2 regions of the Streptomyces sp. SYP-A7185 genome follow, and region 1 is predicted to be linked to the other one. Evidence: riboswitches for the same ligand, from Rfam matches in the RefSeq annotation. Region 1 holds a riboswitch; the other holds the start of a gene.
The links. A riboswitch is a leader RNA that binds a small molecule or an ion and turns the genes downstream of it on or off. The one in region 1 is predicted to bind glycine.
Positions count from the first base shown of each region.

Region 2: another riboswitch for glycine. It lies ahead of gcvP (aminomethyl-transferring glycine dehydrogenase); the one in region 1 lies ahead of gcvT (glycine cleavage system aminomethyltransferase GcvT).

Region 1 is NZ_CP122310.1:6,445,158-6,450,402, forward strand. Features, by position in the region: gene glyA (serine hydroxymethyltransferase) at 1-1,204, opposite strand, end outside; gene gcvH (glycine cleavage system protein GcvH) at 1,225-1,602, opposite strand; gene gcvT (glycine cleavage system aminomethyltransferase GcvT) at 1,712-2,845, opposite strand; glycine riboswitch at 3,002-3,106, opposite strand; gene QBL25_RS28435 (AAA family ATPase) at 3,260-3,946, shown strand; gene QBL25_RS28440 (enhanced serine sensitivity protein SseB) at 3,991-4,794, shown strand; gene QBL25_RS28445 (enhanced serine sensitivity protein SseB C-terminal domain-containing protein) at 5,000-5,245, shown strand, end outside.
Region 2 is NZ_CP122310.1:1,989,721-1,994,965, reverse strand. Features, by position in the region: gene QBL25_RS08610 (MerR family transcriptional regulator) at 52-687, shown strand; gene QBL25_RS08605 (DNA polymerase IV) at 759-2,195, shown strand; gene QBL25_RS08600 (PRC-barrel domain-containing protein) at 2,305-2,682, opposite strand; glycine riboswitch at 2,827-2,924, shown strand; gene gcvP (aminomethyl-transferring glycine dehydrogenase) at 3,121-5,245, shown strand, end outside.

The sequences.
Region 1 (5,245 bases):
GCGACTCGGCGTCGAAGTCCGGCTTCAGGGCCTCGGCGATGACGTCGGCGACCTCGCGGAAGTCGTCCTCCTGGAAGCCGCGGGTCGCGAGCGCGGGCGTACCGATCCGCAGGCCCGAGGTGACCATCGGGGGGCGCGGGTCGTTCGGGACGGCGTTGCGGTTGACCGTGATGCCGACCTCGTGGAGGCGGTCCTCGGCCTGCTGGCCGTCGAGCTCGGAGTTGCGCAGGTCCACCAGGACCAGGTGCACGTCCGTGCCGCCGGACAGGACGTCGACGCCGACGGCCTTCGCGTCGTCCTGCACCAGGCGCTCGGCCAGGATGCGGGCGCCGTCCAGGGTGCGCTGCTGGCGCTCCTTGAACTCCTCGGAGGCCGCGACCTTGAAGGAGACGGCCTTGGCCGCGATGACGTGCTCCAGCGGGCCGCCCTGGAAGCCGGGGAAGACCGCGGAGTTCAGCTTCTTCGCGATGTCCTTGTTGCGGGCCAGGATGACGCCGCCGCGCGGGCCGCCGAGCGTCTTGTGCGTGGTGGAGGTGACCACGTCCGCGTACGGCACCGGGTTGGGGTGCAGGCCCGCGGCGACGAGACCGGCGAAGTGCGCCATGTCGACCCACAGCTTCGCGCCGACCTCGTCGGCGATGCGGCGGAACTCGGCGAAGTCCAGCTGGCGCGGGTAGGCGGACCAGCCCGCGATGATCACCTTGGGGCTGTTCTCCTTGGCCAGGCGCTCGACCTCGGCCATGTCGACCAGGCCGGCCTCGTCCACGTGGTAGGCGACCACGTTGAACTGCTTGCCGGAGAAGTTCAGGCGCATGCCGTGGGTGAGGTGGCCGCCGTGCGCCAGGTCCAGGCCGAGGATCGTGTCGCCGGGCTGGGCGATCGCGAAGAGGGCGGCCTGGTTGGCGGAGGCGCCCGAGTGCGGCTGGACGTTGGCGTACTCGGCGCCGAACAGGTCCTTGATCCGGTCGATCGCGATCTGCTCGGTCACGTCGACGTGCTCGCAGCCGCCGTAGTAACGGCGGCCGGGGTAGCCCTCGGCGTACTTGTTGGTGAGGACCGTGCCCTGGGCCTCCATGACGGCGACCGGAGCGAAGTTCTCCGAGGCGATCATTTCCAGGGTGGACTGCTGGCGGTGGAGCTCGGCGTCGACGGCGGCGGCGACGTCCGGGTCCAGCTCGTGGAGAGGGGTGTTGAGAAGCGACATCAGGTGGTCCCCAAGGGTCTTTAGTTGCCTGCGAGCTCGGTGTACTGGGCCGCGGAGAGCAGATCGTCCGGCTCGTCCGTGATCCGTACCTTGAACAGCCAACCGCCCTCGAAGGGGGCGGAATTCACCAGCGACGGGTCGTCCACGACGTCCTGATTGGTCTCGGTGATCTCGCCGGTCACCGGGGAGTACAGGTCGCTGACGGACTTCGTCGACTCGAGCTCGCCGCAGGTCTCGCCCGCGGTCACGGTCTCGCCGACCTCGGGGAGCTGGGCGTAGACGACGTCACCGAGCGCGTTGGCCGCGAATTCGGTGATGCCGACGGTGGCCACACCGTCCTCGGTGGCCGAAAGCCACTCGTGCTCCTTGCTGTAACGCAGCTGCTGGGGGTTGCTCATGACCTGAATTCTCCTGTACGCGGGTGGGTGCTGCGGAACGGGAAAGATGTGCGTGGGGTCACTTCCGGGTTACCACAGGGGCGGAAGTGTCACTACAGAAGCGGAAGTGTTACTTCTGACGCTTGTAGAACGGCAGTGCCACGACCTCGTACGGCTCGTGCGTGCCGCGGATGTCCACGCCGACGCCCTCGGTGCCGGGGGCCGCGTGCGCCGCGTCGACGTACGCGATGGCGATCGGCTTGCCCAGCGTGGGGGAGGGGGCACCGGAGGTGACCTCGCCGATGACCTTGCCGTCGGCGACCACGGGGAAGCCCGCGCGCGGGACGCGGCGGCCCTCGGCGATCAGGCCGACCAGCTTGCGCGGGGGAGCGGCCTCGGCCCGCTCGGCGGCCGCGGCGAGGGCCGCGCGCCCCACGAAGGTGTCGGCCTGCGAGGTCTTCTCGAACTTGACGACCCGGCCCAGACCCGCGTCGAAGGGCGTCAGCTCCGCGGTCAGCTCGTGCCCGTACAGCGGCATGCCCGCCTCCAGGCGCAGCGTGTCGCGGCAGGAGAGCCCGGCGGGCACCAGGCCGACGGGCTCGCCCGCCTCCATCAGCGCGCCCCACAGCTTCTCCGCGTCACCGGGGGCGACGAAGAGCTCGAAACCGTCCTCGCCGGTGTAGCCCGTGCGGGCGATGAGCGCGGGCACGTCCGCGACCGTGCCGGGCAGACCCGCGTAGTACTTCAGGCCGTCCAGGTCCGCGTCCGTGAGCGACTTCAGGATGCCGGGGGACTCGGGGCCCTGGACGGCGAGCAGCGCGTACGCGTCGCGGTCGTCGCGGACCTCGGCGTCGAAGCCCTCGGCGCGGGCGGTCAGCGCGTCGAGCACGACCTGCGCGTTCGAGGCGTTCGCGACGACCAGGTACTCGGGGGCGTCGGGCTCGCCGAGGCGGTAGACGATCAGGTCGTCCAGGATGCCGCCGTCCTCGGCGCAGATCATGGTGTAGCGGGCGCGGCCGACGCCGACCGAGCCGATGTTGCCGACGAGCGCGTGGTTCAGGAGGTCCACGGCCTGCGGTCCGGTGACCGTGATCTCGCCCATGTGGGAGAGGTCGAAGAGACCGGCCTTCGTCCGCACGGCGTTGTGCTCGTCGCGCTCGCTGCCGTAGCGCAGCGGCATGTCCCAGCCGGCGAAGTCGGTCATGGTGGCGCCGAGCGCCCGATGCACGGCATCAAGGGCTGTCAGACGGGGGACGGTGCTCATATGTGGAACTCCCAGGGCATGACGGGCGAGGTCGATCCTCCCCATCTGTCATCGGAACCTGAGAGGTTCACCACGACCCGGCCGTACGTGTCGTACGGGAGGTCGTGACTTGCACCTTGGGTGGAGCCGCGAGAGCGGCCCGCTTTTCAGATGTGCCTCGCCCGCGCGGTACGGGGCCTGAGAGATTCAAGGGAGGGACTTGCTCCTTCGGCGCCCCGGTGCGTCGTCGACGGTCACCGGGAACTCTCCCGCGCGGATTCAAACGGCCTGTATGGAGTTTGCGCGCACATCATTGCACGCGCCTTCGTCACAGGGCAGTGCCAGTCCAGTAATGCTGTTGTGCCGCATTACCTTCTCTTTACACTTGCCGGGGAAGCTGCGGGAAGCAGGTACGTGACCGCTATGGGGAGGCCGATCACGGTGCGCAGGACGAGCGTCTACGCGACCAACACGGGGGTGGCCCTGCCCAAACAGGCCGCCGTCCCCGCCGAAGAGAGCTGCGGCTCCCTGGCCACGGCCGTCGTCCGCGACCTGCGGCAGCGGAGCGGCCACAGTCCGCACCGGCTGACGTTCGGCGAGGGCGACCTGATCGTCGTCTCCGGGCTGCCGGGCAGCGGGAAGTCCACGCTGATGCGCCGGGCCGTCACGGGCCCCCGCATCGACTCGCAGGACACCCGCGACCGATGGGCCCTGCGCATGCCGGACCTGCTGCCGTACGCGGTGTACCGCCCCCTGGTGCGCCTCGCGCACTACGCCGGTCTGCGCAGGGCCCTGCGCACCGGCGAGGGCGTCGTGGTGCACGACTGCGGCACGCAGGCCTGGGTACGGCGCTGGCTGGCCCGCGAGGCCGTGCGGCGCGGCACGACCCTGCACCTGCTGCTGCTCGACGTGGAGCCGGAGACCGCCAGGGAGGGGCAGCTCGCGCGCGGCCGCGGCGTGTCGCGGTACGCCTTCGCGCGCCACCGCAGGACGGTCGGCCGGCTCGTGGGCGCCGCCGAGCGGGGCGACCTGCCGCGCGGCTGCGGCTCGGCCGTACTGCTCGACCGGACGGCGGCGGGGGTGCTGCGGGGGATCGGCTTCGGCGACCGGGGGCCACGTTAGGGTCGTGCGGCAGGCAGAGCGGGACCGAGCAGGGGTTAGAGACGATGGACATTCCGGCGCAGGCGCACGCGCATCCCTACGGAGGATGGCCGGGCAACGAACTCGAAGAGGTGCTCGCGGCCTCCCTGGGCATGCCGGGAGCGCCGCAGGCCTCCGTGGGGGCCCGCATCGTCGAGGTGCTCGGCCGCAGCCACGTCTGGGTCCCGCTGCCGAACGGCGGGGCGCCGGACAGCGGCACCCTGGACCTGCCCACGCTGGAGATCGACGGCCAGGCCTACGTCCCCGTCTTCAGCTCCGAGCAGCAGTTCCGGCACGTCACGGGCGGCCGGATGGGCTGCACCGTGGCACCCGCCGTGGAGTTCGCGCGCGGCCTCCCGCCGCAGCTGGGCATAGCGGTCAATCCGGACGGCACGATCGGGGTCCCGCTGCCGCCGCAGGCCGTCGCGGAGCTCTGCCGCGCCGGGCGCACCCCGCTCGACGGGCCGGCGAGCGGCGGCCGGGTGCGCCTCTTCGAACCGGACTGGCAGCACGACCCGGTGGACTTCCTGTCCGCCGCGGCCCGTGAGTTCGAGGCCACCGGGGTCGTCCTGAGCGCCCGCCGCTGCCTGGCGAGCGTCGAGGGCGACGAGCCCTCGCTGTTCGTCGGCGTCGAACTGGCCTCCTGGGAGGGCAACGCGCGCGAGCTGCCGATGGAGGCCGTGGGCCGGGCCCTCGGCCACGCCCCGGTGCCCTGGCCGGTGAACCTGGTCCTGCTCGACGTGGCCCAGGATCCGGTCGGCGACTGGATGCGCGAGCGGGTCCGGCCGTTCTTCGGCCGGACCCCGGGACACGAGCACGGCCATGTGTAAGGACATGTGCAGGTACGTGTGTGAGGGTGCCGTACGTCAAGTCGGTGTCAGGATCGCCGCTTAAGCTGGTTTCATGGCCCGGGCGGGGCGCGGCCCCGCCGGTCGGCCCGGGTCCCCTGATGGCCCGCGCCGTGTCGGGTCCACCAGGGTCAGCGGGTTTCCGGGTCCACCGGGTCAGCGGGTCATCGCGAAGGGGCGGTTAAGGGTGAGTGCGTCGGGCACGGCTGCGGCCGGGCAGGTCGAGCACATGCTGCGCCAGGTGACGCCCGGGCGCTATGACGCCTACGAGGCGCTCCTGCGGGCGCTCGCCGCCGACCAGGTGTGGATGCTGCTCTGGCACGGCCAGGCCGGATCCCCCGACGCGCAGTACGGCAACATGGAAGTCGAGGGCCTTGGCTACGCACCGTGCGTGACCTCGGCCCAGGAGCTGTCCGCCAGTGGCTGGAACCGC
Region 2 (5,245 bases), 4.5 Mb from region 1:
CCCCTGGTGACTGCCTACCGTCGTGGAGGCAGGTCAAGGACGGAGGTCGGCGTGAGAAGCAGCGGCGACGGTACGGCGATGGGCGGTCCGTATCCGCTTCAGAGCAGCGCGGCCGGTCACTCTCCGAAGAGGCCGATGGCGGTTCAGGGGAGCGTTCAGGAGAGCGGGGACGCCACGTCCGGGCCGACCGAACAAGAACAGATCGGGTACCGGGGGCCGACCGCGTGTGCGGCCGCCGGCATCACCTACCGGCAGCTCGACTACTGGGCCCGGACGGGTCTGGTCGAGCCCAGTGTGCGATCGGCGGGCGGGTCGGGGACCCAGCGGCTCTACAGCTTCCGGGACGTCGTCGTCCTGAAGATCGTGAAGCGCTTCCTCGACACCGGTGTGTCCCTCCAGAACATCCGGACCACGGTCCAGCATCTGCGGGACCGCGGTTTCCAGGACCTGGAGCGGATGACGCTCATGAGCGACGGCGCCACGGTCTACGAGTGCACCTCGCCCGACGAGGTCCACGACCTGCTCCAGGGCGGTCAGGGAGTCTTCGGGATCGCGGTGGGCGTCGTGTGGCGGGACGTGCGGGCGGCGCTCTCGCAGCTGCACGGGGAGCGGATCGACACCGGGGAGACGCTGGTACGGCAGAACCCCGCCGACGAGCTCGCCAGGCGGCGCAACAGGGCCGTGTGAGGCGCCGGCGACATGGCGGGCGCGGTGCGGTCCCCGGGGCGTTGTCAGTGGCGTAAGGCAGCATCAGAGGTGTGAGAACCGCGCCCACGATTCTGCATCTCGACATGGATGCTTTCTACGCGTCCGCCGAGCAGGCCGCGAAGCCGAGTCTGCGCGGGAAAGCCGTGGTCGTGGGCGGCCTTGGACCGCGGGGCGTGGTGGCCACGGCGTCGTACGAGGCGCGGAAGTTCGGGGTCCACTCGGCGATGCCCATGGGGCAGGCGCGGCGCCTGGCGCCCAATGCCGCCTATCTGGTGCCGCGCTTCGGGCTCTACCGCGAGATCAGCGACCAGGTGATGGCGCTGCTGCGGGGGCTCTCGCCGCTGGTGGAGCCGCTGAGCCTGGATGAGGCCTTCGTGGATCTGGAGGCGGGCGGCGTGGCCGACGACCAGGCGTCCGCGCTCGTGGTGGGCGAGCGGCTGCGCGCGGACATCAAGGCGGTGACGGGGCTCGCGGGATCGGTGGGTCTCGCCGCGTCCAAGATGCTGGCGAAGATCGCCTCGGAGGAGGCCAAGCCGGACGGGCTGCGGCTGATCGTGCCGGGCACCGAGCGGGAGCTGCTCGGGCCGATGCCGGTCAGGACCCTGCCGGGCGTGGGGCCCGCCACCGGGGACCACCTGCGGCGGGGCGGGATCACGACCGTGGGGGAGATCGCGGAGGCCGGCGAGGACGAGCTGGTGCGGCTCCTGGGGAAGTCGCACGGCAGCGCGCTGTACGCGATGGCGCTCGCCCGCGACGAGCGGCCCGTGGTGGCCGAGCGGGAATCGAAGTCGGTCAGCGTCGAGGACACGTACGACGTGGACATCCATGACCGGGTGCGGGTCAGGGGCGAGGTCGCGCGGCTCGCGGACCGGTGTGTGGAGCGGCTGCGGGCGGCGGGGCACTCGGGGCGCACGATCGTGTTGAAGGTGCGGCGGTTCGACTTCTCCACGCTGACGCGCTCCGAGACGCTGCGCGGGCCCACGGACGACCCCGGGGTGGTGCGGGAGGCCGCGGCGCGGCTCCTGGAGTCCGTGGACACCACCGGCGGCGTGCGGCTGCTCGGCGTGGGCGTGACGGGCCTGGCCGACTACACGCAGGAGGACCTCTTCGCGCAGGCCCAGGCGCAGGCACAGGCCGAGGCGGACGCGCTGGAGGCGCTGGAGGCGCTGGAGGCGCTGGAGACGCAGGGGGAGGCGACCGCCGAGGAGAGCCCGGGGGAGGCCGCGGCCCCGCCGGTCGGAGAGACGGTGGCGGAGCCGGTCGTTCCGGCCGAGCGGCGGTGGCCCGCCGGGCACGACGTGCGGCACGCCGAGTACGGGCACGGGTGGGTGCAGGGCAGCGGCCTGGGGCGGGTCACCGTGCGCTTCGAGACCCCGGAGTCGTCGGCGCCGGGGCGGGTGCGGACGTTCCGTACGGACGATCCGGCCCTGGAGCCCGCCGAGCCTCTGCCCCTGGTGGCGGCTCCCGAGCCGCTGGAGCCGGGGTGACGGCGGCGCCGGGCCCCGTGACGTACCGGGAAGCGCCGGGACGGCCGGAAGCGCCGGGACGGCCCGCGGCGGGCGTCAGGAGCTCTCCTGGCCCGTGGTGGCGGCGAGGTCAGCTCTCCTGGCCCGCGATGGTGCCGAAGTCCTTGTCCGGCGGCGTCATCGACTGCGGAGGCGTGATGTCGAGGCCGTAGTGGTGGTAGAGCTGCAGTTCCTGTTCGGGGGAGAGGTGGCGGCCCACACCGAAATCGGGGGCGTCCTTGATCAAGGAGCGTTCGAAGGGAATGTGCAGGGTGCCGTCGGCCCTGAGCTCGCTCGGCTCCAGGGGGACGAACGCGTCCCGGCTGAACAGACCCGTGCGTATGGCCGCCCACTCCGGGGCACCCGTGGCGTCGTCGAGATAGACCTCGTCGATCGTGCCGATCTTGGCCCCGTTCCGGTCGAACGCCTTGCGGCCGATCAAGTTCCGCGGATCGATGTCGGTCTGCACGGTCCCTCCAACGGGTCGAGGCGTGTCGAAGTGGGGCGTAATTCATCCTCGTTCGTTCGTCATCACTACGAAAGAGCACTTCGCGGCAGGCGGCCACTCGAGGGATCGGCTCCGGACCTCGCTGGTAGGCTGGCGCTTGGCTGCTGACCCCGTGCGGGAGAGCTCTCCGGTCGAGACACCGGAGGCGCCGAAGGAGCAACTCCTCCCCGGAATCTCTCAGGCCCCTGTACCGCACGGACGAGGTCACTCTGGAAAGTAGGGCGGGCGTCGGGCGGGCACGTTCGAATCCCTTCCTCACCGACGGTGAAAGCCGGTGCGACGCCTCTCACGGGGCACGGACCGGTGAAACTCTCAGGTTGAGATGACAGAGGGGGAGGCCGTCCGGGTACCCGTGCCGTGGTGCCCCTCGCAGGTCGCGTCGACCAGGAGGCCTCCGCAATGACCGCCACTCCTCGTATCCCGCTCTCGGAGCTCGAACAGGGCATTCCCTTCGAGCAGCGGCACATCGGTCCCGATGCCGAGGCACGGGCCAAGATGCTCGCGCAGGTGGGATACGGCTCGCTCGACGAGCTGACCGCCGCCGCCGTGCCGGATGTGATCAAGAACGCCGAGGCGCTGAACCTCCCCGGAGCGCGCACCGAGGCCGAGGTCCTGGCCGAACTGCGTTCCCTCGCGGACCGCAACCAGGTGCTCGACTCCATGATCGGGCTCGGTTACTACGGGACCTTCACGCCGCCCGTGATCCTGCGGAACGTCATGGAGAACCCGGCCTGGTACACCGCGTACACGCCGTACCAGCCCGAGATCTCCCAGGGGCGGCTCGAAGCGCTGCTCAACTTCCAGACCGTCGTCGCCGAGCTGACCGGCCTGCCCACGTCCGGCGCCTCGCTGCTGGACGAGGGCACGGCCGCCGCCGAGGCCATGGCGCTCTCGCGGCGCATGGGCAAGGTCAAGAACGGCGTCTTCCTCGTCGACGCCGACGCCCTGCCGCAGACCATCGCCGTGATCCAGACCCGCGCCGAGCCGACCGGTGTCGAGGTCGTCGTCGCCGATCTGAGCGAGGGCATCCCGGCCGAGGTCGCCGAGCGCGGTGTCGTCGGCGTCCTGATCCAGTACCCCGGCGCGTCCGGTGCCGTCCGCGACATCAAGCCCGTCATCGACCAGGCGCACGAGCTCGGTGCCGTCGTCTCCGTCGCCGCCGACCTGCTGGCCCTGACGCTGCTCACCTCGCCCGGCGAGCTGGGCGCGGACATCGCCGTCGGCACGACGCAGCGCTTCGGCGTCCCGATGGGCTTCGGCGGCCCGCACGCCGGATACATGGCGGTGCGCGAGAAGTTCGCGCGCAGCCTGCCGGGCCGGCTCGTCGGTGTCTCCGTGGACGCGGACGGCAACAAGGCCTACCGCCTCGCCCTGCAGACCCGTGAGCAGCACATCCGCCGCGAGAAGGCCACCAGCAACATCTGTACCGCGCAGGTGCTGCTCGCCGTGATGGCCGGAATGTACGCGGTCTACCACGGTCCCGAGGGGCTCAGGTCCATCGCCCGGCGTACCCACCGCTACGCCACCGTCCTCGCCGCCGGGCTCACCGCGGGCGGGGTCGAGGTCGTGCACGGCGCGTACTTCGACACGCTGACCGTGCGGGTGCCCGGCCGGGCCGACGAGTTCGTCGCCGCGGCCCGCGAGGGCGGCGTCAACATCCACCAGATCGACGCCGACCACGTCTCCCTGGCCTGCGACGAGACCACCACGCGCAAGCAGCTGGCGGCGGTCTGGAGCGCGTTCGGCGTCGAGGCCGACGTCGAGGCGCTCGATGAGCGGACCGCGGACACGCTTCCCGCGGACCTGCTGCGCGAGGACGAGTACCTCACGCACCCCGTCTTCCACCAGTACCGCTCCGAGACCGCGATGCTGCGCTACCTGCGCAAGCTGGCCGACCGCGACTACGCGCTCGACCGCGGCATGATCCCGCTGGGCTCCTGCACCATGAAGCTCAACGCGACCACGGAGATGGAGCCGGTCACCTGGCCCGAGTTCGGCCAGCTGCACCCCTTCGCCCCCGCCCAGCAGGCGCAGGGCTATCTGACGCTCATCCGTGAGCTGGAGGAGCGGCTCGCCGAGGTCACCGGCTACGACAAGGTCTCGCTCCAGCCCAACGCCGGTTCGCAGGGCGAGCTGGCCGGACTGCTCGCCGTGCGCGGCTACCACCGCGCCAACGGCGACGAGCAGCGCACCGTCTGCCTCATCCCGTCCTCCGCGCACGGCACGAACGCCGCGAGCGCGGTGATGGCCGGCATGAAGGTCGTCGTCGTGAAGACCAGCGACGACGGCGAGATCGACGTCGAGGACCTGCGCGCCAAGATCGAGAAGCACCGCGACGAGCTGTCGGTTCTGATGATCACCTACCCGTCCACGCACGGCGTGTTCGAGGAGCACGTCGCCGACATCTGCGCCTCCGTGCACGAGGCGGGCGGTCAGGTGTACGTCGACGGCGCCAACCTCAACGCCCTGGTGGGTCTCGCCCAGCCCGGCAAGTTCGGCGGCGACGTCTCGCACCTGAACCTGC